Regions from separate parts of the Lutispora sp. genome, predicted to be linked through region 2. Evidence: a T-box and tRNA genes for the amino acid it is inferred to sense, from the RefSeq annotation. Region 2 holds a T-box; the other regions hold tRNA genes.
The links. A T-box is a leader RNA that pairs with one kind of tRNA and senses whether it is charged. The one in region 2 lies ahead of argS (arginine--tRNA ligase), so its partner is inferred to be a tRNA-Arg.

Region 1: it encodes a tRNA-Arg, which carries the amino acid that the T-box ahead of argS (arginine--tRNA ligase) is inferred to sense. The anticodon was not compared.
Region 3: it encodes a tRNA-Arg, which carries the amino acid that the T-box ahead of argS (arginine--tRNA ligase) is inferred to sense. The anticodon was not compared.

Annotation. Positions count from the first base shown of each region.
Region 1 covers NZ_JAWLCK010000023.1:12,700-20,237, reverse strand. Annotated here, with positions in the region: gene ACESM9_RS05590 (metal-dependent hydrolase) at 1-66, shown strand, start outside; gene ACESM9_RS05585 (SOS response-associated peptidase) at 78-677, opposite strand; gene ACESM9_RS05580 (O-acetyl-ADP-ribose deacetylase) at 795-1,301, shown strand; tRNA gene ACESM9_RS05575 (tRNA-Arg) at 1,442-1,518, shown strand; gene ACESM9_RS05570 (MATE family efflux transporter) at 1,636-3,036, shown strand; gene ACESM9_RS05565 (hypothetical protein) at 3,142-3,441, shown strand; gene ACESM9_RS05560 (threonine synthase) at 3,559-4,668, shown strand; gene ACESM9_RS05555 (D-TA family PLP-dependent enzyme) at 4,738-5,844, shown strand; gene ACESM9_RS05550 (hypothetical protein) at 6,354-7,538, opposite strand, start outside.
Region 2 covers NZ_JAWLCK010000050.1:1,371-8,908, reverse strand. Annotated here, with positions in the region: gene ACESM9_RS08710 (S-layer homology domain-containing protein) at 1-3,101, shown strand, start outside; T-box leader at 3,147-3,329, shown strand; gene argS (arginine--tRNA ligase) at 3,374-5,065, shown strand; gene glmM (phosphoglucosamine mutase) at 5,165-6,514, shown strand; gene glmS (glutamine--fructose-6-phosphate transaminase (isomerizing)) at 6,997-7,538, shown strand, end outside.
Region 3 covers NZ_JAWLCK010000040.1:10,222-17,759, reverse strand. Annotated here, with positions in the region: gene ACESM9_RS07860 (DEAD/DEAH box helicase family protein) at 1-1,822, opposite strand, end outside; gene ACESM9_RS07855 (protein-export chaperone SecB) at 2,063-2,482, opposite strand; gene ACESM9_RS07850 (hypothetical protein) at 2,503-3,018, opposite strand; gene ACESM9_RS07845 (hypothetical protein) at 3,008-3,415, opposite strand; tRNA gene ACESM9_RS07840 (tRNA-Arg) at 3,865-3,941, opposite strand; gene ACESM9_RS07835 (hypothetical protein) at 4,029-4,601, opposite strand; gene pcrA (DNA helicase PcrA) at 5,088-7,337, opposite strand; gene cwlD (N-acetylmuramoyl-L-alanine amidase CwlD) at 7,439-7,538, opposite strand, start outside.

The DNA of each region.
Region 1 (7,538 bases), on a different contig from region 2:
GCCGTAGCTGATGAGACTTCTTCAAAAGCAATAGTGCTTAAACCTGGACAGTCTGTAGATCTGTAATGACAAAAATCCTATAAATAATCAAAAAGAGTATACTCTTTTTCCTGGGTTGCCGGTTTTATACGGAAATCTATGAATCGAGAGCCGGATATCAGAGACTTCAGCCTATAGAAATCAGTGGTGGTGTCCAGCCATATATTTTCCTCTTCTCTGGTGAGAATCAAGGGCATCCTATTGTGGATGCTCTTCATATCCTCAGTAGAATCCATGGTCAATATAACGAAGCCATTATCATCATATATTGCACCCATGGAAAAGATGTTTTCACTGTCCTTACTGATTCGATGCTTTACTTTTTTGCTGTTTACTGTTTTCCATTCGAAGAAGGCATTGGCCGGAATGATGCATCTTCTTTTAAGGAAGGATGACTTAAACATAGGCTTTTTATCCACTGTCTCAACCCGGGCATTTATGACAAGCCTTTTGCTATCGTTAATAGGCAGACCCCATCTCATAGGCATCAGCTTAATTTTATCATCTGCTTTAATAACGGTAAGAGGATTTTCGGAGGGAAATATCTCTCCTGATTTATAATTTTCCATGGAGTAATCTGCATTATACCTTGCCACTAAATCCTCAACTTCACTTTCCAGCAAAAATCTGCCACACATATTCATTGCCCCTTTATATGATATTGAAATAATAGTAGCATATTAGAATCTGTTAGGAAATAGGCAAATGGATTGTGATGCTAAAATACCAAAATCAATTGTAAGGAGTTGATCAGGATGAAAGATAAGATTAAAGTATATCTCGGTGACATCACTAAGCTTCAGGTTGATGCCATAGTCAATGCTGCCAACAACAGCCTTTTAGGTGGTGGCGGTGTAGATGGTGCAATACATAGGGCTGCAGGGCCAAAATTGTTGGAGGAATGCAGAGGCCTGGGCGGTTGCAAAACCGGAGAAGCCAAGATTACCAAGGGCTACAACTTGCCGGCGAAATATGTAATACACACTGTAGGACCAGTATGGAGAGGGGGAGGTAATGGAGAGGATGAGCTATTGAGGAATGCTTACAGGAATTCATTGAAGCTGGCCGTAGAAAGCAATATAAAAACTATAGCTTTTCCCGCCATAAGCACAGGTGTGTATTCATTTCCACTTGAGAGAGCTACTAAAATAGCTGTAGAAGAGGTTCAAAAATTTTTATCAAATGATACTTGTGTACAAAAAGTGATATTTGCCTGCTTTAATGAAAAAGTATATGAGTGCTATAAATCCTTACTTGAATAAGCTAATGAATCCTAACATAATAAAATATAACTGTATTTGTTTGATTTATAAAGATATATATGGTGAAAAGATGGATTTTCCATCATATTGACATTGATAAATTCTCAAAAATTTATTATAATAACAGGGTACGATAAAATGCACCTATAGCTCAGCAGGATAGAGCAACGGTTTCCTAAACCGTGTGCCGGGGGTTCGAATCCCTCTAGGTGCACCATTTATGCAATACGATACCAAGCTGTAAAAGACTTGGTATTTTTCTTATGTCTGTAAAAAATTTTATAATATAAAGAATTATCATATGTAATTTCAAAATGAGAAGAGGCAGTGAGGAATGAAAGATATAAATAATAATGATGTTGAGGAAAAGACAATATCTTATAAAAAAGATCCTATAAGAAAAGATGTTATAAAGATAGCCTGGCCGGTATTGATAGAACTCCTTTTAGGATCATTATTCGGCATGATAGACATGATGATGCTTGGAAGAATAAAGAATCAAGCTGTGGCAGCTGCTTCTGTAGCAGCTGTAGGTATGACTAATCAGCCTTTATTTATCGGCCTGTCTCTTGTTCAGGCATTAAATGTGGGCGGAACAGCAATGATTGCAAGGTATTATGGAGCTAAGCAAAATGAAAGAATAGAAATTGTTTTGAAACATGTTATGCTATTGAGCATGACCATGCTAACTATACCTTTGTCAATATTAGGCTTGACTTTTACCCAGCAGATCATGAGTTTAATGGGTGCTCAGCCTGATGCTTTACAGGTTGGCAGTAATTATTTTAAGGTTATTATGATAGGATTTATATTTCAATCACTCAACATGTCTGTATCAGCTGCATTAAGAGGAATAGGCGAAACAAAAACACCTATGAGAATAAACTTGAAATGCAACTTTCTAAATGTTATAGGAAACGCTTTGCTAATATATGGTTTATTGGGCTTCCCTGAACTTGGAGTTACAGGGGCAGGCATATCAACAGCATTATCGCAAGTTATAGCATGTATATTATTATTCAGATATATTGTAAAGGGTAAGAGCATTATTAAACTCAACATTGGGAATAAATTCAAATTTGACAAGAATATCATGTATAACCTGGTAAAGATAGGATTACCTGCATCATTAGAGCAAATGGTTTTGAGGACAGGTATACTTTTGTTTGTCAGAATTGTAGCTGGATTAGGTACAGTTATATATGCAGCCCATCAGATAGCCCTGAGCATATTAGGCCTCTCCTTTCAGCCAGGCCAGGCTTTCGGGATAGCAGCTTCGTCTTTGGTTGGGAGATCATTGGGTGCTAAAAATCATGAAAAAGCAGAAGCCTATGCAAAGAAAACCAGAAAGATTGGATCTCTGATATCCACATTTATGGCTATCATATTCTTCTTTTTCGGCCCCCAATTAGTAGGTCTTTACTCTACGGATCCCCTGATTATAGACAGTGCATCTGGAGCATTGAAAATAATTGCATTGGTTCAGCCTTTTCAATCATCTCAATTCATACTGGCAGGAGCCTTGAGGGGCGCAGGTGATACTTTCTGGCCTTTGGTGGCTACCTCTGTGGGAGTCCTTTTAATTAGAGTTGCCCTAGCCTATATTTTTGTCATCAATATGGGATTTGGATTAATGGGAGCATGGATGGCTGTATTCATTGATCAGCTTGTAAGATGGGTTTTTGTGTATATTAGATTTAGAACAGGCAAATGGAAACATGTAAAAATAAGATAGATGAAAATAGTATAATTCAATTTAGAATTAACAAATACCATGCCCTTGAGGTATGGTATGGCAAAATATAAAACAATCATTTTATATATAAAGGAGCAGAATAGGATGAGCAGAATAGATGAGATTATGAAAAAGGGAAAGAAGGTTAAGGCAAAGGTAGATTTTACAGGTGGAAAATACGATATGAGGACGGGAAAATATATGAATTGGGGTTATGCTTATGTCCTTGATCCGGATGCCCCCATACTCCATTACCTTCAAGACAGAATTTTCATAAGTCCGAGAGACATGAAACGTTTAGGGTTACTAGGCATTGGACGTTTAGAACATGTCCTTCTTTATGTCAGGAGAGATTCAAAAGGGAGACTATATGGAGCGGATGTAGAATTGGTTAAATATGATTAATAAAAAACATGCCAGAACTATAGTTCCCACCAGGGATCTCCATTATGGCTTCGCGGTAGAAATGGATGCCATAACTTATATTGAATAATTAAATAAGTTGGGGAGGAAGCACTAAGTATGGAGTATAAATGTGTAGAATGCGGTCATAGGTTTTCATTAGAGAGCAATGCTTGGAAATGCCACTGCGGTGGGTTATTAAATCTTCAATACGAGAAAAAGCCTATAGATTTTGAAGCCACAGCCATATCAAAGGATCATTCGCTATGGAAGTATATAGATGCGCTTCCCTTTCAAAAAGAAGATGATTGTTGGAGAAATATAACCATGGGAGAAGGGGGTACACCTCTACTACAAATAGGTCAAAACCTTTACGCAAAGGCAGATTATTATATGCCAACTCTATCTTTCAAGGATAGGGGTGCTGCGATACTCGTTGCCATGGCAAAAAAGCTGGGAGTAGAGGAGATTGTTGCAGACAGCAGCGGAAATGCAGGAACAGCTATTGCTGCCTATGGAGCAAGGGCAGGGATAAGGTGCCATGTTTTTGTGCCTGCTTCATCATCTGATAAGAAGATCAAACAGATAGAAGCTCATGGAGCAGAGATTCATAAGACTCCTGGAAGCAGGGAGGATACTGCAAAAGCTGCCATAGATATGGTGGAAAGCACAAATATGTTCTATGCCAGCCATATTTATAATCCTTTATTCTGGGAAGGAACAAAGACCTATTTTTATGAAGTGTTTGAGCAGCTTAATTGGAAAATGCCTGATGCTTTTATAATACCCGTGGGAAATGGAACCTTGCTTATGGGTGCTTACATTGCATTCAAAGAGATGCTGTCCTGGGGAGTTATTGATAGGATGCCAAGGATTCTGGCAGTGCAGGCAGAAAATTGTGCACCTATTAAAAATGCTTTTATAAGCAATAAAACCCTTGTGGAACCATGTGAAAATAAAGGAACACTGGCAGAGGGAATAGCAATTGCAGCTCCTGCAAGAGGTGCTGAAATATTGAAGGCTGTGAGAGAAACTCATGGGGATATAATTGGTGTTAAAGAACAGAGCATATCAAGTGCAAGACAAGTATTAGCTAATAAGGGTATATATGTGGAAATCACATCTGCTGCCAATTATGCAGGTTATCTGGATTATATAAACAAATACCCGGAGTTGGAGGACAAGATAGTAGTGTTGCCGTTAACCGGTGCAGGTATAAAGAGTAACTGATATGAATATTCCAGCACCTGGATGTAATATTAACATTACCATATACAGAAATTTATTGGAGGGCTAAAAATGGATTATAGAGAATTGGACACTCCTGCTTTGATAATAGATCAGGAGAAGCTTTTAGATAATATCCGCTTCATGCAATCCTATGCCGATAAAAACCATGTGACATTAAGACCTCATACCAAGACCCACAAGATGCCCTACTTGGCAAAGCTGCAGGAAGAATACGGAGCAAAGGGCATTGCCGTAGCTAAAGTAGGAGAGGCAGAGGTTATGGCGGCCAATGGATTGAAGGATATATTCATTGCCAATGAAATCGTGGGTATGCCTAAGCTTATGAGAATAATGGAGCTTGCAAAGACAATTGATATATCCTTTGGAGTTGACAGCATACCTCAGGTGAATATGGTGGAGGAAGCCTTTGAAGGAGCGGAGAAGAAGGCTCAGGTACTTATAGAGATAGAAGTTGGGGAAAATCGCTCGGGCGTAATTGAAGAAAAAGATTTCATTGATTTGGTAAAACATATAAAGGGATGCAAAAATATTAATCTCAAAGGAATATTTTCTCACGAGGGTCATTGCTACTCTGCCAGAGATGTGGACCACTGCCGGGAGCTGTTTATGGAGAGTCAGAGAAGAACTCTGCGCTTTGCTAAAATTACTGAAGAACTTGGCTGCAAACTTGAGACGGTGAGCATCGGTTCAACGCCTTCATCTATGTTCGATTTTGAAATAATGGAAGGCATCACAGAACTTAGGGTAGGTACATATATATTAATGGATGCTTCCCAGGGAAATGCCATAGGAAACTACAACCGTTGTGCAGCAACGGTGCTCACCACTGTAATAAGTCGCCCTACTGAGGAGCGGGTCATCACTGATGTTGGGGCCAAGGGTTTAACTATGCAGACCAGAAATAAGGGCATCTGTGCTACCAAGGGATTGGGTGTTATAAAAGGGTATAAAGATGCATACATACATGAAGTATATGATGAACATGCCATCATATATAACAAAGAACTGAGGGACAAGGTAAAAGTAGGAGACAAGTTGGAAATCATACCAAACCATATATGCCCAGTATGCAATCTATATGATACTGCATATATGGTATCACAGGGTAAAGTAGTTGGGGAGATACCCATATCCTGCAGAGGCAAGTTAAGGTAGACGCTTTTAAAAATTGAGGAAGGCATACCCACGGTAGAGAAACTAGCCAGTATCTCCGGTGAATTACACCTGTCGGAAAAGCCGACCAACCCTGTGCTGCTCTGTGGGGGAGCTGAAGGTGTAGCTTGGCGCGACAAGTTTTCTCGCCTCTGTCTGTACGGATAACAAGCAGCAGCAAAAGCGGCAGCCGATGGGTGAGAAAATATGGTAAATGATTGCCGCCTCACCCATCTGGTCAAATTCGCACAGGGCGAAAGGCTTGTTGATGTAGGGGAAAATGTCAAGGTAGCGGATGCGCTCGGAGCGCGTTTCGCTCTCATCCAAGCTCGGCCAAGCCTCGTCACTGCTATACATCACATAGCCCTAATACTACTTGCCGTTTGCCATAAACCAATAGCTCCTGGAAACGGTGCGGGAGTGGTTTGCTTCCGCGTTGCTATCATCCAGCCGCGAAGCAACCTGCTCCGGCGTAGGTATAGTCCAGTGCCGCATTGTTTTTGGGGCTGTTTTTATTTTTGACAGGTTATCACACCCCACTCTTTATTGTTGTGATCCCGCATGGAGGCGGTAAAGGATGTTCCGTCAGAGGAGAAGACAAATTTTGCTCCCGCAATATTGGCCTCCCCTGAGGACCACCGCACAAAATAGCTGCCATTGATGTAAGTGCTCCCGGTTTCATCATTGGAGCAGACGATTTTATAGTAAGAGCCATCGCCAAAATCTTTTTCATAGGTGACTACGGTGGTCACTTTGATTTCTTTACCTGTTTCCGTAACATTCATGACCCCTGTATATGTTCCGGAATAGTCCACCTTATTGGTTTTTTTATTTAAGATAACCTCCATTTCATTTTTCACAAAAGGTTTGAGCTTGGCACTCAAGGCAACCTTGCCCTCTTCCAAGTCCTTTTCTGTTTTGTAGAATTCTATCTTCATGGGGAACCCTGCCGTTTTGTGGGCGCCTAGGGTGAACTTCATCTGTCCTTTGGCCTGGTCGTCAAGGCGGATGGTCCACTCGTTTGCCGTGGTTTTATTGGAGAGAGGGGCCAGCTTGACATATGCGTTGGCCCATTTGGCCTTCTCAGTGTCATAATCCTCCCTGAAATTCACGGTATACTCCCTATTTAGCAGGGCGGCAAGCTCTTTATACTGCTTTTCTCGATGAGCTAGGGCATCAAAAAACATATCCCGGCTCAGAGATTCAAACATAACCTGAAGATAATCGTAGATCTCCGCTTTGTAATTGTTGGATATTTTTTCCTGATCCTTCTCTGAGGGCCAGGGATACTTGGCTAGACTGCCGTTTTTATCATAGGCGTCGATCCATGATTCCCAGTCGCTGCCTGCCACATCCCAGTATTTATTTACATAGTTGTCAATCTCCTTTTGCATTTTCTCCAGGGCTATCTGGGGGTTGGACTTATTCTCTTTCTGGATCTTTTTAAATATATCGTACCAATCCTTAACCCGGCGCTTGTTTTCAGGTCTTGCATAGTAAGCGTCATACATATTCTTGGTGCTTTGATACTTTGTATCGATGGCAAAGGTGGTCACATCGGTAAGGGCCATATCGATGACTCCCACGCCCACATAGGCCACTTGAAAGGAATTTAACAGATATTCTTTAGTGGTGTACAGATTCAAACCCAGGTTCAATAGGGTTTTCATGCCGCTAATGGCTGTTTCCGTGCTTTT
Region 2 (7,538 bases):
TAGCAGGCCATGTCAAAGTATTAGGTGTAGGAGTTGGTGTTGAATACAAATGGGGAGGTAAAGTGAATTTTGATGTTGCCTCTGCAGGACCCGTAGATCGTAAAGGTATATATATAGTCAATACCAAAGATGATGATGGAAGAGATGTGACCATAAGCTACGGCACCAATATAGAAAAGCTGGGCAGCATTCCATATTCCTACTATGTCTGTTATGACGGCAGCTTAGGTAAGATAATGGCATTGGGTGCTGATGAATACACATATAAGGCAGTAATCGATGACAGAGTTGAATCAGCCATAATCGAAATGGAATATGATTCTTCCGAAAAACCTGAGATAACAGTAACAGATCCGGATGGATATACATATGAGCTTGTTGAAGAAGAAAACTATAGAAACCAGGTTATACCTGCAGATGTTTCCAGCTCCGGTATGGAAGAAAAACGCCTGTATGTAACCATTGTTTCACCTAAGGTTGGTGAATGGACAATAAAGTCGGATAAAGCAGTGACCATGACACTTTACAATGCAAAGGAACCGGCAGAGTTTAAATCACTTTCTGCAAAGCAGGAAGGAAACAAGGTAAAAGTGGATTGGGGGCTGAATGTAACCGATGATAGCAAGGTTGAATTATACCTTGTGAAAGATGATGGAAGCTCAATGGCATTGGAGATGGCCACAGATGTGGATGGAAAAGAATTGAGCTCCTATGAATGGAATATTCCTGATGGAATAACCACAGGAAGCTATAAAGTGCGCGGTGTGGTAAAGAGGAGTGTAATCGGCCCTGAGGATAGTTTTTCCTTTAATGAGATGTACTCAGATGCCTTTGAAATAGTAGATGAATTATCACCTGCAGCACCAACCAATTTCAAAGTCCAATCCATAGGCAACGGGATGATGAAGGCTCAGTGGGATGAAACAGCAGGAATAAATGAATATCGTATATATGCAGTAGACAGCGACGGAAAAATAGATAACTCAGTTAAAGCCATGATAAGCGTAGAAGGAGATGCAACAGAAACAATTTTTGGGGGTACATTGCTTGATGATTCCGGAAATGAATATGGCTGGATTCCTGACAGATCATACAGGTTTGCACTCTATGCAATAAAAAAGAAGTTGTCGGTAGGCTCGGAGGAGAAAGAGCATATTAGCAGACCTACCCTCTCAGATGAAATATACCTGCCAAAACCAGAGCCGCCTGTATTTACTATGGATTTCAGTAGTCAATACGGCAATATAAATATAGAAAAGGACGAAAATGGTAATGATGTATATTACACAAACGCCCCATATATAGATTGCAGATATCAATCAGATAAGAATGGAAATGCAATATTCTATGTAAATGGTGAAAAGGTTGATGACACAAAGGAGATGAATTACAGCTTCCAGTTGAATCTTGATGATGGCAGCAATTTGGTAGAAGTTGAAGTCACAGGAGATAACGGAGATAAGAGCACTAAGTCATATGAGTTCTATTATGATGACAGAGCTCCGGAATTGATGGTACAAAGTCCAAACAATTATGAGATTATACAGAGCGGAAGCATATTGATATCTGGATTAACTACAGCTGGCAGCAGGCTATATGTTAATGGCAGCGAAGTGAATGTGGATGATGATGGCATCTTTAATGAAAACTATATGCTTACCAATAATGACAGGGAGACTATCATCATAACCTCCATGGATCTGGCAGGAAACATGACTGAATACACAGCTGAGGTATTGAACTCCAGCGTAAATGATGTTGTTAAGGTGCAAATCATGCCAGAAATTGTGCAGCTTAGAGCAGGAGAAAGTGTGCAGTTGAAACTTTATGGAATCACAATGGATAATAATGAGTTGCTGCTGGCATCAGACAAAGTAAGCTGGCAGATCTATGGTGATGAAGGAGCTGCAGCAATAACAGAGGGCGGAATGCTGACCGCAAGTAGAACTGGTGAAATCGTAGTGAGTGGAAGATATATCTTATCACCTGACAAAGCTTATGAGGATGCCATAATCATAAATATACTTCCAAATCGAAGAGATCCGGATGACAGTAGAGATAATAGAGACAGGTATTATGACGAAGTCGACATAAAGGAATCTAAGGAAACAGGCTACTTATTCAGAAAAATGATGAACTTCCAGGCCAATGAAGAAGTAAAGCTACCAGGCCAGATTAGGCTTAAATTTACTGGCAGAGAAGAGCTTCCAAATGGATATCTGGAAATACATGAAATAAAGGATCTGCTGAAATACAGACCGAAAAGCGGAAAGAAGAGTTTTGTCAGCAACATATTTGATATAAGGATACCTGAGGGATATGAGTTAAATTCACCTGTTGAACTTACCATATATTTAAATAAAAACAAAGTAAAAAATCTGAAGCATATATTCATATATGTTTATAATGAAAAAACAGGCCAATGGGACATGGTGGGTGGAACGGTTGATGAAGTCCAGGGAACAATTACTGTCAGACTATCCCATTTCAGCATGTATGCAGTAATGGAAAACAGCGAGCTGACTATCATGACTGATATGGACAACCATTGGGCAAAGGATGCTGTGTACAGGCTGATTGAAAAGGGAATTGTCAATGGTATAAAAACCCCAGATGGTGACTACAGGTTTGAACCTGAAAAATCCTTGACCAGAGCAGAATTTTCAAAGATGCTGGCACTGAGCAGTGGTTATGTTCCTGACAATAATGCTGTAGATTTATCCAAGTATGCAGATGATAAGGAAATACTGGCCTGGGCGAGACCATATCTGAAATACTGCAATGATAAGGGTTGGATAAACGGAAAGGGCATAGGTAATGAAGTATACATGAAGCCCAACGATACCATAACAAGGGCTGAAGCAGGTGTTATGATAGCAAGAGCCTTAGGTTTCTCAGGAGATGATAAAAATATCAAAGCAGCATTCCCAGATAAGAAAGAAATACCAGATTGGGCAGCAGGCTATGTAGATGAGCTGATAAATAAGAAGCTAATGCAAGGTCGTCCAGATGGAACCTTCAGACCTAATGAAATCATGAATCGTGCCGAAGCAGCAGCGCTGATTGATAATTATATAAGAATGCAGAATGATTCTTATTGACTATTTTTATATTATTAAATAAAATAGTAGATAATATTATATATGCATAAATCTATGAATCAGAAAAGTACTCAATGTAAAGGGCTTCAGCGAGTCCGAACAGAGTGGAAGTCGGACAGTCACAACTTGAGGAAAAGAGCTGAGGAGACAAAAGCGCTATCCGGCGTTATGGATTAAAGTGGGCTTTTATGCCAATTAGAGTGGTACCGCGGATACTCCGTCTCTTAGCTGAGACGGAGTTCTTTTTTAATTTAGTTCAAGGAGGATTATATATGGATTTCAAACTGGAAATAGCGAAAAAAATAAGCAATATTACAGATATGGAAGAAGCAAAGGTATTGGATTTGATGGAGATACCACCTCAACCCAATATGGGGGATTATGCCTTTCCCTGCTTCCAACTGGCAAAGGTCATGAGAAAGGCACCTAATATGATTGCCAAAGAACTGGCAGAAAAGGTGGAAAAGGATAATATAGTGGAAAAAGCTGAGGCAGCAGGAGGATACCTGAACTTCTTTGTAAACAAGGAAGAATTCATAAAACAAGTAATCAATCAGGTAATAGAACAGGGAGATAAATATGGCACCTCAGATGAAGGGGAAGGCAAGACAGTACTGGTGGAGTTTTCGTCCCCAAATATTGCAAAACCTTTCCACATAGGACATCTTGTAAATACTATAACAGGAAATGCAATAGAAAAGATATTCAAACACTTAGGGTATAAAACAGTAAAGCTGAATCACATAGGTGATTATGGCACTCAATTTGGAAAGCTTATCTCTGCATATAAGAGATGGGGCGATGATGAGGTAATAGAAAAGGATCCTATAAATGAACTGTTGAAGATATATGTGAAATTCCATGATGAAGCAGAAAAGGATCCTTCACTTGAAAACGAAGGTAGAATGTATTTCAAACAGCTTGAGGATGGAGAGCCAGAGGCAGTAGCATTATGGGAGAAATTCAGGGAGTTGAGCCTTAAGGAATTCAAGAAACTCTATAAGGACTTTAACATAGAATTTGATTCCTATGCAGGGGAAAGCTTCTATAGCGACAAGATGCCTGAGGTTATTGAGATACTCAAGGATAAAAATCTGCTCAAAGAAAGCAATGGAGCTCAGATAGTTGATTTGGAACAGTTTAATTTGCCTCCATGCATGATCATAAAATCAGATGGTGCAACCATATATGCCACAAGGGATCTGGCAGCAGCCATATACAGGAAGAGAACCTATGACTTCTTCAAATCCCTATATGTGGTAGGCAACACTCAGGCTCTGCATTTTAAACAGTTCTTCTCTGTGCTAAAGCTTGCAGGATTTGATTGGGCTGATGATTGCGTACATGTAGGAACTTCGCTGGTGAAATTTGCAGACAGAAAGCTGGCCTCCAGGAAAGGTGACGTAATATATGCCAAGGAAGTTGTGGACGAGGCTGTGGAGAAGACATTGGAGATAATAAATACCAAGAATCCAAACCTGGAAAACAAAGAAGATGTGGCTAAAAAAGTAGGTATGGGAGCCATAATATACACCTTCCTGAAGAACAATATGGACAGGGATATAATATTCTCCTGGGAGGATATGCTCAGCTTCGAAGGTGAATCAGGACCCTATGTACAGTACAGCTATGTACGCGGTAAGAGCATACTGAAAAAGGCAGGAAATATAGATGAAAACCCGGATCTATCTTATCTAAAGACAGAAGATGAGTATAATTTGGTTAAGCAATTAGGCTTCTTTAAAGAAACAGTAAAACAAGCTGCAGACAGATACGAACCCTTTGTAATAAACAGGTATGTGACTGATCTCGCAAAAGCGTACAATAAATTCTATAATACTCATCCAATACTGACAGCAGAAAAGGAAGTAAGAGATGCAAGACTGGCGTTAACAAAAGCAGTAACCAACGTATTGGACATAGGATTAAATTTGCTTGGAATTCAAACCCCTGAAAGTATGTAAAACAACACTATTGATCCAAGGTTATTAAAGTAAAATTGCATAAAAAATGGTTTTAAGTTATAATAGGAAGGTAAGTCTAAACTAAAGGGGGACAATACTATGAGCCGATTATTTGGAACTGATGGCGTTAGAGGTGTAGCAAATACTGAATTGGATTTTGAACTAGCCTATAAACTAGGAAGGGCTGGAGCCTATATATTAACCCAGGAAACCAATCGAAAACCAAGAATAGGAGTGGGCAAAGACACAAGAATTTCTGGAGATATGTTGGAGGCAGCATTGGTGGCAGGTATATGTTCCGTAGGTGGAGAGGCTGTGATTTTAGGTGTGCAGCCTACACCTGCGGTGGCTTATCTCACCAGACAAATGGGTTTGGATGCAGGAGTAGTCATATCTGCTTCCCATAATCCCTTTGAATACAATGGAATTAAATTTTTTGACAGCAAGGGGTATAAGCTACCGGATGAATTGGAAGACAAAATACAGGAAATAATTGAGAAGGGTTTAGGTAGCTTACCTAAACCAACCGGTGAAAGCATAGGGAAGAAAACAGAAGTGGAAAATCCAGTCCATACATATGTAGAATTTTTGAAGAATACTATAGATGTTGACCTAAAAGGGTTAAAGATAGCCATAGACTGTGCCAATGGAGCTTCATATTTGTCAGCGCCAATGGCTTTGGAAGAATTGGGAGCAGAAGTCGTAGTAATAAACAACAAACCGGATGGGACAAATATAAATAACAATTGCGGCTCTACTCATCCAGAAAGCCTTCAGCAATTGGTAGTTGAAGCAGGAGCAGATGCGGGCTTAGCCTTTGACGGCGATGCAGATAGACTTATTGCGGTAGATGAAAAGGGCGAAATAGTCAATGGAGACCATGTGATGGCAATCATAGGGAAACACTTGAAGGCTAAGGGCAAATTGAAAAAAGATACCATAGTTGCTACTATAATGAGCAATATGGGTTTTGAAATAGCCTGCAGGAAAGAACAATTAAGTATTGTCAGAACCAAAGTAGGAGACAGATATGTATTGGAAGAAATGGCGAAAAGCGGTTATAACTTAGGGGGAGAACAGTCGGGCCACATCATCTTCCTAGACCACAATACTACAGGTGATGGTCTTTTAACAGCCCTTCAACTGTTATCTGTGCTAAAGGAAACAGGCAAAAAACTATCAGAGCTAAAAAGCATAATGACAGTATTACCTCAAGTCCTTGTAAACGCAAAGATAAAGAATGAGTATAAAGATAAATACATGGAAGATGCAGAAATAAAAGCTGCAATAGAAAGAATAGAAACTGAAATGAAAGACTCAGGAAGAGTAGTCATAAGACCTTCAGGTACTGAACCATTGGTAAGGGTTATGCTTGAAGGAAAAGATGAAAACTCTATACAAAAAATGGCCCAGGAATTGGCAGAATTAATTGAAAAGAAACTTTCATAAGGGGTTGCTGCACAGCAGCAACCCTTCCCAAATTTTATTGAAATATATAACAATATTACTTGCGATAATATATTATAAACTATAGAAAAAATTTTAGCGAAAAAAACCTTGGGGTTTTTCGTCAAAAATAGGGAACAATAAAGCTTACTTTACATCCTTGAGGGGAGGTGACAAGAAATCATTAGTCAGTGAGAGAGGAGGCGATTAAGCAGACTGGGGAAAATGAATTATATAAGCGCCTGGACTTGGAAATCCAAGTCGACGAGGACAGGGTTAATCGAAAAATTCGGCGGGTGCCCTGCGGTGCTGCTCAGCGCCGATAGAGGTTTTACAAAACCGCAAGCGATTGCAGGTACAAAATAAACCGAAAAGAGCAAATATAAGATATCAGGCAGATTATTACCGGGGGACATTCCGCTGCAAGGAATACCCTCGTGGCAGCGGCTTGTCCCCATTTCGCATAAATGAAAGGGGAAAAATAGATGTGTGGCATAGTTGGATATATCGGCGATAAAAATGCAGTGCCGATTTTGATAGATGGTTTGAAAAAACTTGAATATAGAGGATATGATTCAGCAGGTGTTGCGATATATACAGAAAAAAGTATACAAGTAAGAAAATATAAAGGAAGACTAAGCATCCTGGAAGAACATCTGGACAAGGAAAAGCTAAGTGGAAATCTAGCAATAGGACATACCAGGTGGGCTACCCATGGTGAGCCTTCAGACCAGAATTCGCACCCCCATACCAATGGAAAAGGGGACATTGCAGTAGTTCATAACGGGATAATAGAAAACTATCAGAAGATAAGAGACTTCCTTACAAAGAAAGGCTATGTATTCAAATCTGAGGTGGATACGGAAGTATTGGCTCACTATGTGGACTATTTCTATGAAGGAGATTTGACTGAAGCTGTAAGAAAGGTTCTGAGAGAAATCAAAGGCTCATATGCCTTTGCAGTCATAAGCTCCAGAGAACCGGATAAGATGGTTTGTGTCAGAAAGGAAAATCCATTAGTTGTAGG
Region 3 (7,538 bases), on a different contig from region 2:
TGCTATCTCCAACCTTAATACCATTATTCATAAGATTTTCAAGGATAAACCTATTGGTGTCTTCATTAGTAACAAATTCCTCAAGCTCTTTCTTGTCAAATTCAATCTGGTTCTCATCATACCCTTCTTCTTCGAGCTGTCTTCTCTGCTCCTCAGTAAGATTTGACCATTTGATTCCTCTTCTAAGAAAATCAGTAGTGGCATCAATTTTTTTAGGTCTTAGTAGATACGGTGGCTTATGGTCACATGCATCATCAAAGGAATAATAGAATGTTGGGTCCCCATCATCACAGCTAAACAAATTAAATGTGTTTCTATTGATAAAGTTTACAGGAGTTGCCGTCAGTCCTATAAAATAGGCATCAAAGTACTCAAGGATGTCTCTATAAGTATTATAAATACTTCTATGGGATTCATCACATATGATAAGGTCAAAGAACCCGATGCTGAATCGGTCATAATGGTTAATCATAGTCTGGTAAGTTGCAAAATATAGATTAACTTCTCTCACTTCAGCATTAGCGGAAGTGATTCGTGTAGAAGGCACCTCAGGCATAAATACTTTGTAACTGTTCTTCTGCTCTTTGGCCTGCTTTACAAGTTCATCACGGTCGGCTAAAAATAGCACTCGCTTTACCCAGTTAGCCTGCATCATAGCTCTTGTAAGAGCAATTACTGTTCTTGTCTTACCTGTTCCGGTAGCCATGACCATAAGGGCTCTTCTTCTCCCATTTTCAAACTTCTCAAAAACTCTCTTAATACCCTCAATTTGATAGGCACGCTCCACAATACTATTATCTATTTCGACATTGCTTAAGGTCTTTCTGCTTTTATGCTGGAACATCAGATATTCAAGGTCATCCAGTGTATAGAAACCCCAAACCTGTCGCGGCTCACTATAATTATCATCCCACATATATATTTCGTGACCGTTAGTATAATATATAACCGGCCTTACTCCATACATCTTTTCGAGACTGTCAGCATAAAGCTTGGCCTGGTGCTTGCCGACTTCAGCATCTCTTGAAGTCTTTTTAGCTTCTATCACTGCAATTGGCTTACCTTTCTTATCCCAAAGAACGTAGTCTGCATATCCCTTTCCATTTTTATTGGGAAAGTACGATACTTCATATTCGAGTTTAACTTGCTCAGAATCATCTATATTCCAACCTGCATCCCTAAGCAGTATATCAATTAGCTTCTTCCTTGTCTCAGCTTCAGTAAGCCCAAGGTCGTTAGTAACTATCTCAATCTCACGTTCAACCTTCTCAGGATTTGGTGCTGCAGTCTGCAGCTGCTTTTTTAGTTCTTCTATCTCCTCTAGATGCTTTTTCTTTAGTTCATCAATTTCTTTCCTGTATTCTTCAATATCTATAACAGGTGCCTTTTCCTTTTTCGAGGGCTTCTCAGGCCATTTAAATTCTGGTAGAGCTGTTCTGTCCCCGGTTACCTTTACATAGAACCAACAGGAAAGTTTGAAAATACTTTTCATACATTCTGCTGCATCCTTTAGGTCACCATAGTTCTCATGTGCCGCTTTATTACCTATTTTGCGGACAATATGAAGAAGATCAATAACTGCAGGCTGAACCTTGTTTGACTGGTTAAGCATCTTAATTTTCTCAATCTGGGTGCCACCCACCACTGTATCCAACTTCAGCGCAACAAAAAGAAGGTCTATTAGTTCCTCTGAAAATAGACGCATCTTAAATAGTGCTGAATTAGTATCACTATACAGATACCGTTCAGCTAACCGCCCATTTCTGGCTAAAGTAGGCCATCTTTCTTTTAGAAAATCGAAGTTTGATGTTCTTGCCCCCATGTATTTGACCACACCGCAATTATTTATATAAGAAGACTTGACAGATACTTGCCAATCTATTATAGCCTTCTACTAGTTAAATAGTACCAAAAAATGCACGTATTGTACAGCTACATTACTTATGTGCTCTCGGGCAACTACCCATTTCGAGACACTACCGGCTGTTCTAAACACTATTAGGACAGGATAATAAGATTTTTTGTATAAAAAAAAGACCCGAGGGTCTTAATAAGGTCTTACTTACGAAGCTGATTCTTTTTCTGATAACAATGCAACAACATTAATCGGAGCTAAATATATTGGTTTTATGCCTGATTTTTGCGTTATAGATGATATATGCTCCCGGATATAAGGAAACATAATCGCAGGTGCATTATGTTTTGCAAAATCGTCCATTTCCATGTTCTCTTCTCCATTAATATAATTAAATAATCCAACAAAAGTACACTCTAAATTAAAAACTTCTTTTTCTTCTGACATGCCTTTTACTGATGTGGTAAGAATAACATTAAATTTATCTGTATTTTCTATTTTATTTAGGTTTATATCAAAATCTACAGTTGTTTTTAAATCTGAAGATATATCAGGCTCCCTGGAAAATTTTTCAGAAACAAGAATAATTCCATTCACTTTTATTCCAGGCTGTTTATTAATATCCATATGTACGCTCCCTTCTTAAATTATGCAGCTTGGATAAACTCCTCGTTAGGTATCTGTTTATATTTGTCCAAATCTTCTTCAAAAAAACAATCAGGTTGAAGATAATTTTTATTATAATTATTCGTTTGTATAAAATCAGTTTTGAAATCAATAATATCTCCAGGTTTAACTAATATTCTTGTATTAATATATATTTTAGGAATTGAATCTTCTTTTTTAATACTAACTTTTACTTCACCTTTAGTTATTTGTATAGTATTCTGAGAATCATTGTTACATTTCCATCCCATATCTCTAGTTTTTAAATAATCATAACCAAAAGAAATATTAAAAATTCCATTGGCAAATAATACATCTCTTATCAATTCGCCAGTATAAGACAAAAATTCTTCATCGTTAGACTCATAATGTTTCCCTGTATGCCATATATCAAAAGCATTATCTTCATCGTCAAATTCATAACCAATTATTAAATCTCTGTATTTATCCTTCACCTTAGAAATAAACTCTTCTATAAATACTTTCTTATCTTCCATTATTGTCAATTCCCCTTTTTATTAATATGCTATCTATTACTTTTATAAACTGATTATATTTAGGTAAAAAATCATTGATGAAATCTAAAGTATATTCTATTTTTTCTTCTGAATAGTCTGCTTTATTTCTTTTTTTCTTTAGCTTATGCATTGTTGTTACTTTTGGAATCTGTTCAGGTGCAAGGTTAATCTTATAAATGTATTCATTAAAATCATTGATGACCTGATTATGTGTATTATTTTCTCCTTTCGGAGCATTGTAAAAACCATCATGTTTCAGAATAGTAATTACTTTCTGAAATAATGAATAATAATATCTACTAACTGCAATATCGTAATATCCTTTTTCTTTTGCCCACAAACCTGCTTCTAGATTCATCTTAGATTTTTCAAGCATATTGTTTCCATCCTCATAATTATATATGTAAGACAAATCTGATATATACTGGGATAATAGAGACCAGAGTTTTCTTCTTACTCACAAGCTAGTAAATGCAAACATCATAACATAATCTTAATTTAATACTAAATCAATTGTAAACAAAAGTAAAGAAAATTTTACCATTATGTAATTAATTTGCCATTATTTATATCGTCTTTTTAAAATTATCCTATAGCCACTTTATTACATCCTCAACCATCATTATTTCTATCAAGTTTTATTTATTATTAAGCTATTTTATGACCTTTCTATTTTCCAATACTCTCATACTTACCCTTTAGATTTAATTTCTCCACAACCCTCTTAAACAGCTTTCCAGAGAAAGAATAGCAGCGTAACATTACATTGGTTTTTCTTAGGGAAATTTTAGTGACAGTTCTCAATACGACATTTCTAAACTACTTTGGCGCGCCCAGGAGGATTCGAACCCCCGACCCTCTGATCCGAAGTCAGATGCTCTATCCAGCTGAGCTATGGGCGCAAGTCACTTGTATCAAGATTATACATGGTTCAATCTGTTCAGTCAATCGGTAAGAAAAAACTGCCGGTATTAAACCGACAGCACTCTTTAATGTGTTAAAATTCCTTGTCTTGCGCGTACAACTGCAATCCATTCTTCTGCGTCTTCTACTTTCAAGACTGCTGCTCCCCCTGCCTCATCCTTTACTACCTTGATTATTACTTCCATTCCATACTTATTCCCCTCAGCAATAGTTGAAATATACTTCGTCCCATTCACTATAAAGGACCGGATGAATTCATACTTCTCGGCGCTGTCCGGTTCTCCAATGGGTATCACAGTGTTCTCCAAAATTTCAAGCAAGGCTCCCTCTGCTTCAATTCCAGCCCTGAATCTTTCCTTTGCATCCTGTATGAAATTCAGTTGAAGATTTCCATTCCCATCATACGACAGTCTGTATATCAGGTCCCATTGGCACTCGAGCTCCAAATCTCCCATTCGGTCATATTCACAAGGAAAAAACATTATATATTCATTCCCCTCAATTTGGAACACCGATACAGCCTTACATTCAACTATACCCTCACCTTCTCTGAGAACAAGACTTAAGGTCATGCCCAGACCGGCTGCTCTTTGCGTAGCTTGTCGGTTGCGTCCGCCTTTCCCTATTTTCTTCGGCATCTTCTACTTCCCCCCTCTTTAATAGTTAAATCGGGTTATACTTCATAGATATGTTTTTAACATGAGGTCATTATATAATGCTATAAATAACAAAAGTATGTAAGGAAAGTGAATTAACAAGCGAATAAGTAATGGAGAAATCCTAGATAAGCAGGATTCTTGGATTCAGGTGGAGTATTTATCTCCAACTGAATCTTAGAAGCCGTTATCCAGGGACGTAACGCCGCTTCTCCCTCACTTGAAGAAGAAGGGAGTCTTAGCGGCGGTAGTCATCGGATAAACTATGCGAAGTTATGCTCAAATTTCAGGAAGAATTGACAGGATGTCAATTCTAGGAATTATTGAGCATGGATGCGAATTAATTCCGGTCTGAAATTTAGTATAACAAGCATCTAGTTTATCTTGATTTTGTAATCCTTATGAGCGGTTAATTTGTTTTCCTTATATAATTAAATCTAAAATAATACGTCAAGGTATCTTGGATTGCTATCTGATTATCCTGAGTCCGGCATACTGGGCCATCAGCCTCTTGTTTCCCACACTTTTAAAAGCTATGTCAAGCTTGAGGTCATCGCCTTCTTCCTCCACCCGTGTTATTACTCCAACACCAAACTTTTTATGCTCTACCAGAACACCGGTTTTCAGATTGGATAATTCTACAGGCTCCTGACTGGCCCCTGCTTCTCCATAGGACTGGGGCTTCGGCATACCCCTTGATGCCGCTGGCATGGTCGGACCGTAAGAATCTCTGGAATAACTATTTCGCCCGGTTGAATCCCAAGACAGGAGGCTATCCCTTCTGTCTTTTGCAGTTTCCAGACCGTCCACCAATTCTTCGGGCAGCTCTTTTACAAACCTCGAAACATTATTGTATGTTGTACTGCCGAACAGTGTCCTACAGTAGGCTCCGGTCATATATACCTGTTCCCTGGCTCTGGTAATTCCAACATAACAGAGTCTTCTCTCCTCTTCCAGTTCACCTTCTTCAGAGAATGACCGGTATCCGGGGAAGACCCCTTCTTCCATACCGGCCATGAATACGACAGGAAACTCCAAGCCCTTAGCACTGTGGAAGGTCATAAACACAACTGCATCCTTTTCCTCATCCAGGGTATCAATATCCGAAACAAGAGAGACGTTCTCCAGGAATGAGCCCAGGTCTGCATCTTCATTTTCCCTTTCAAATTCAATGGCCACCGATATGAATTCCTTGAGGTTCTCAATTCTTCCCAGGGCTTCTATGGTATCTTCATCTTCCAGTTCTTTCAGATAGCCTGTCCTTTTGAGAATCTCTTCTATCAACTCTGAAACCTTGAGCTGTTCTTTTACCGCCTTAAGACCGCAGATTATGGATGAAAAATTCTGCAGCGCCCCTGCAGCCCTGCTTATTCCCTGTATACTGTCAATGGCCTGAATAAGGCTGAATATGGAGACCTCCCTGGCTGCAGCCTGCTGTTCCAGCAGTTCAATAGTAGTCTTGCCTATACCCCTCCTGGGTACGTTAATAATCCTTCTCAGGCTGACAGAATCAGACGGGTTATGGATTAGCCTGAGGTAGGCCAGAAGGTCCCTTATTTCCTTTCTATCGTAGAACTTCTGTGCGCCTACAAGCTTATACGGCACACCGAATTTCATGAATCCTTCTTCCAGTACACGGGACTGTGCATTCATCCTGTATAGAATGGCAAAATCAGAATGCTTCCTTATTCCCTCTTTTACCTGTTTGTTTATTTCATATATTATATACTCTGCTTCTTCATGTTCATTGGAGGCACAAAAATATCTGACACTGGTTCCAGGCCCGTTTTCAGTCCACAGCTTCTTGGATTTACGGCCAGCATTATTTCTGATTACATGGTTGGCGGCATCCAGTATATTCTGAGTTGACCTATAATTCTGCTCCAGCTTGATTACCTTTGTGCCGGGAAACTCCCTCTCAAAATCAAGGATGTTTCTTATGTTTGCCCCTCTCCATCCATATATGCCCTGGTCATCATCACCAACCACACAGATATTACCGTGTGATGCCGAAAGCAGGCTGACAAAGGTGAATTGTGCACTGTTGGTATCCTGGTATTCGTCCACAAGTATATATCTGAATCTCGATTGATAGTAACCCAGAACTTCGGGGAATTCAGTCAAGAGTTCGATGGCCTTGATTATTATGTCGTCAAAGTCAAGAGCGTTGTTGATTTTCAGCTTCTTCTGGTATAACTCATAAATACTTGCCACCTTGCCCAGCCTGAAATCAGTTGAGTACATTGTCATGTATGTCTGCGGATCAATCATTTCATCCTTGGCCCTGCCTATCTGATGTAGCACAGATTTAGGCGGAAAGTTTTTTTCATTGAGGTTTAATTCTCTTAGACATTCCTTAATCAGTGTCTGCTGGTCGGATGTATCAAATATAACAAAGCTCTTGTCGTATCCGAGTTTATCTATGTCTCTTCTCAGAATTCTGACGCAAGCCGAGTGAAATGTGCTGACCCACATATCCTCTCCCTCAGCGCCAATGAGCTTGACAACCCTGCTTTTCATCTCTTTGGCCGCTTTATTGGTAAAGGTTATGGCCAGAATATTCCAGGGTTTTACGCCTTTATCATCAACCAGGTAGGCTATCCTATGTGTCAGAACTCTGGTCTTGCCGCTGCCTGCGCCTGCAAGTATAAGCAGGGGACCATCCCCATGCATCACCGCTTTTTTCTGTTGTTCATTTAATGCTTCAATATAATTCATAGTACCCACCATATCAATATTGTTTAGCCTGTTTATTTTATTATAATCAAACCAAAAGTTCAATGCTGATTAACTTTGTTTTGCTTAAACATAGTTTATGCCTATATAATTTCAAAGAACCTCATGATTCCCATATATATCCCCCAGGCAACTCTCTCCCTGTATTTATCATCCGACAGATTGCGCTCCTCCTCCGGATTT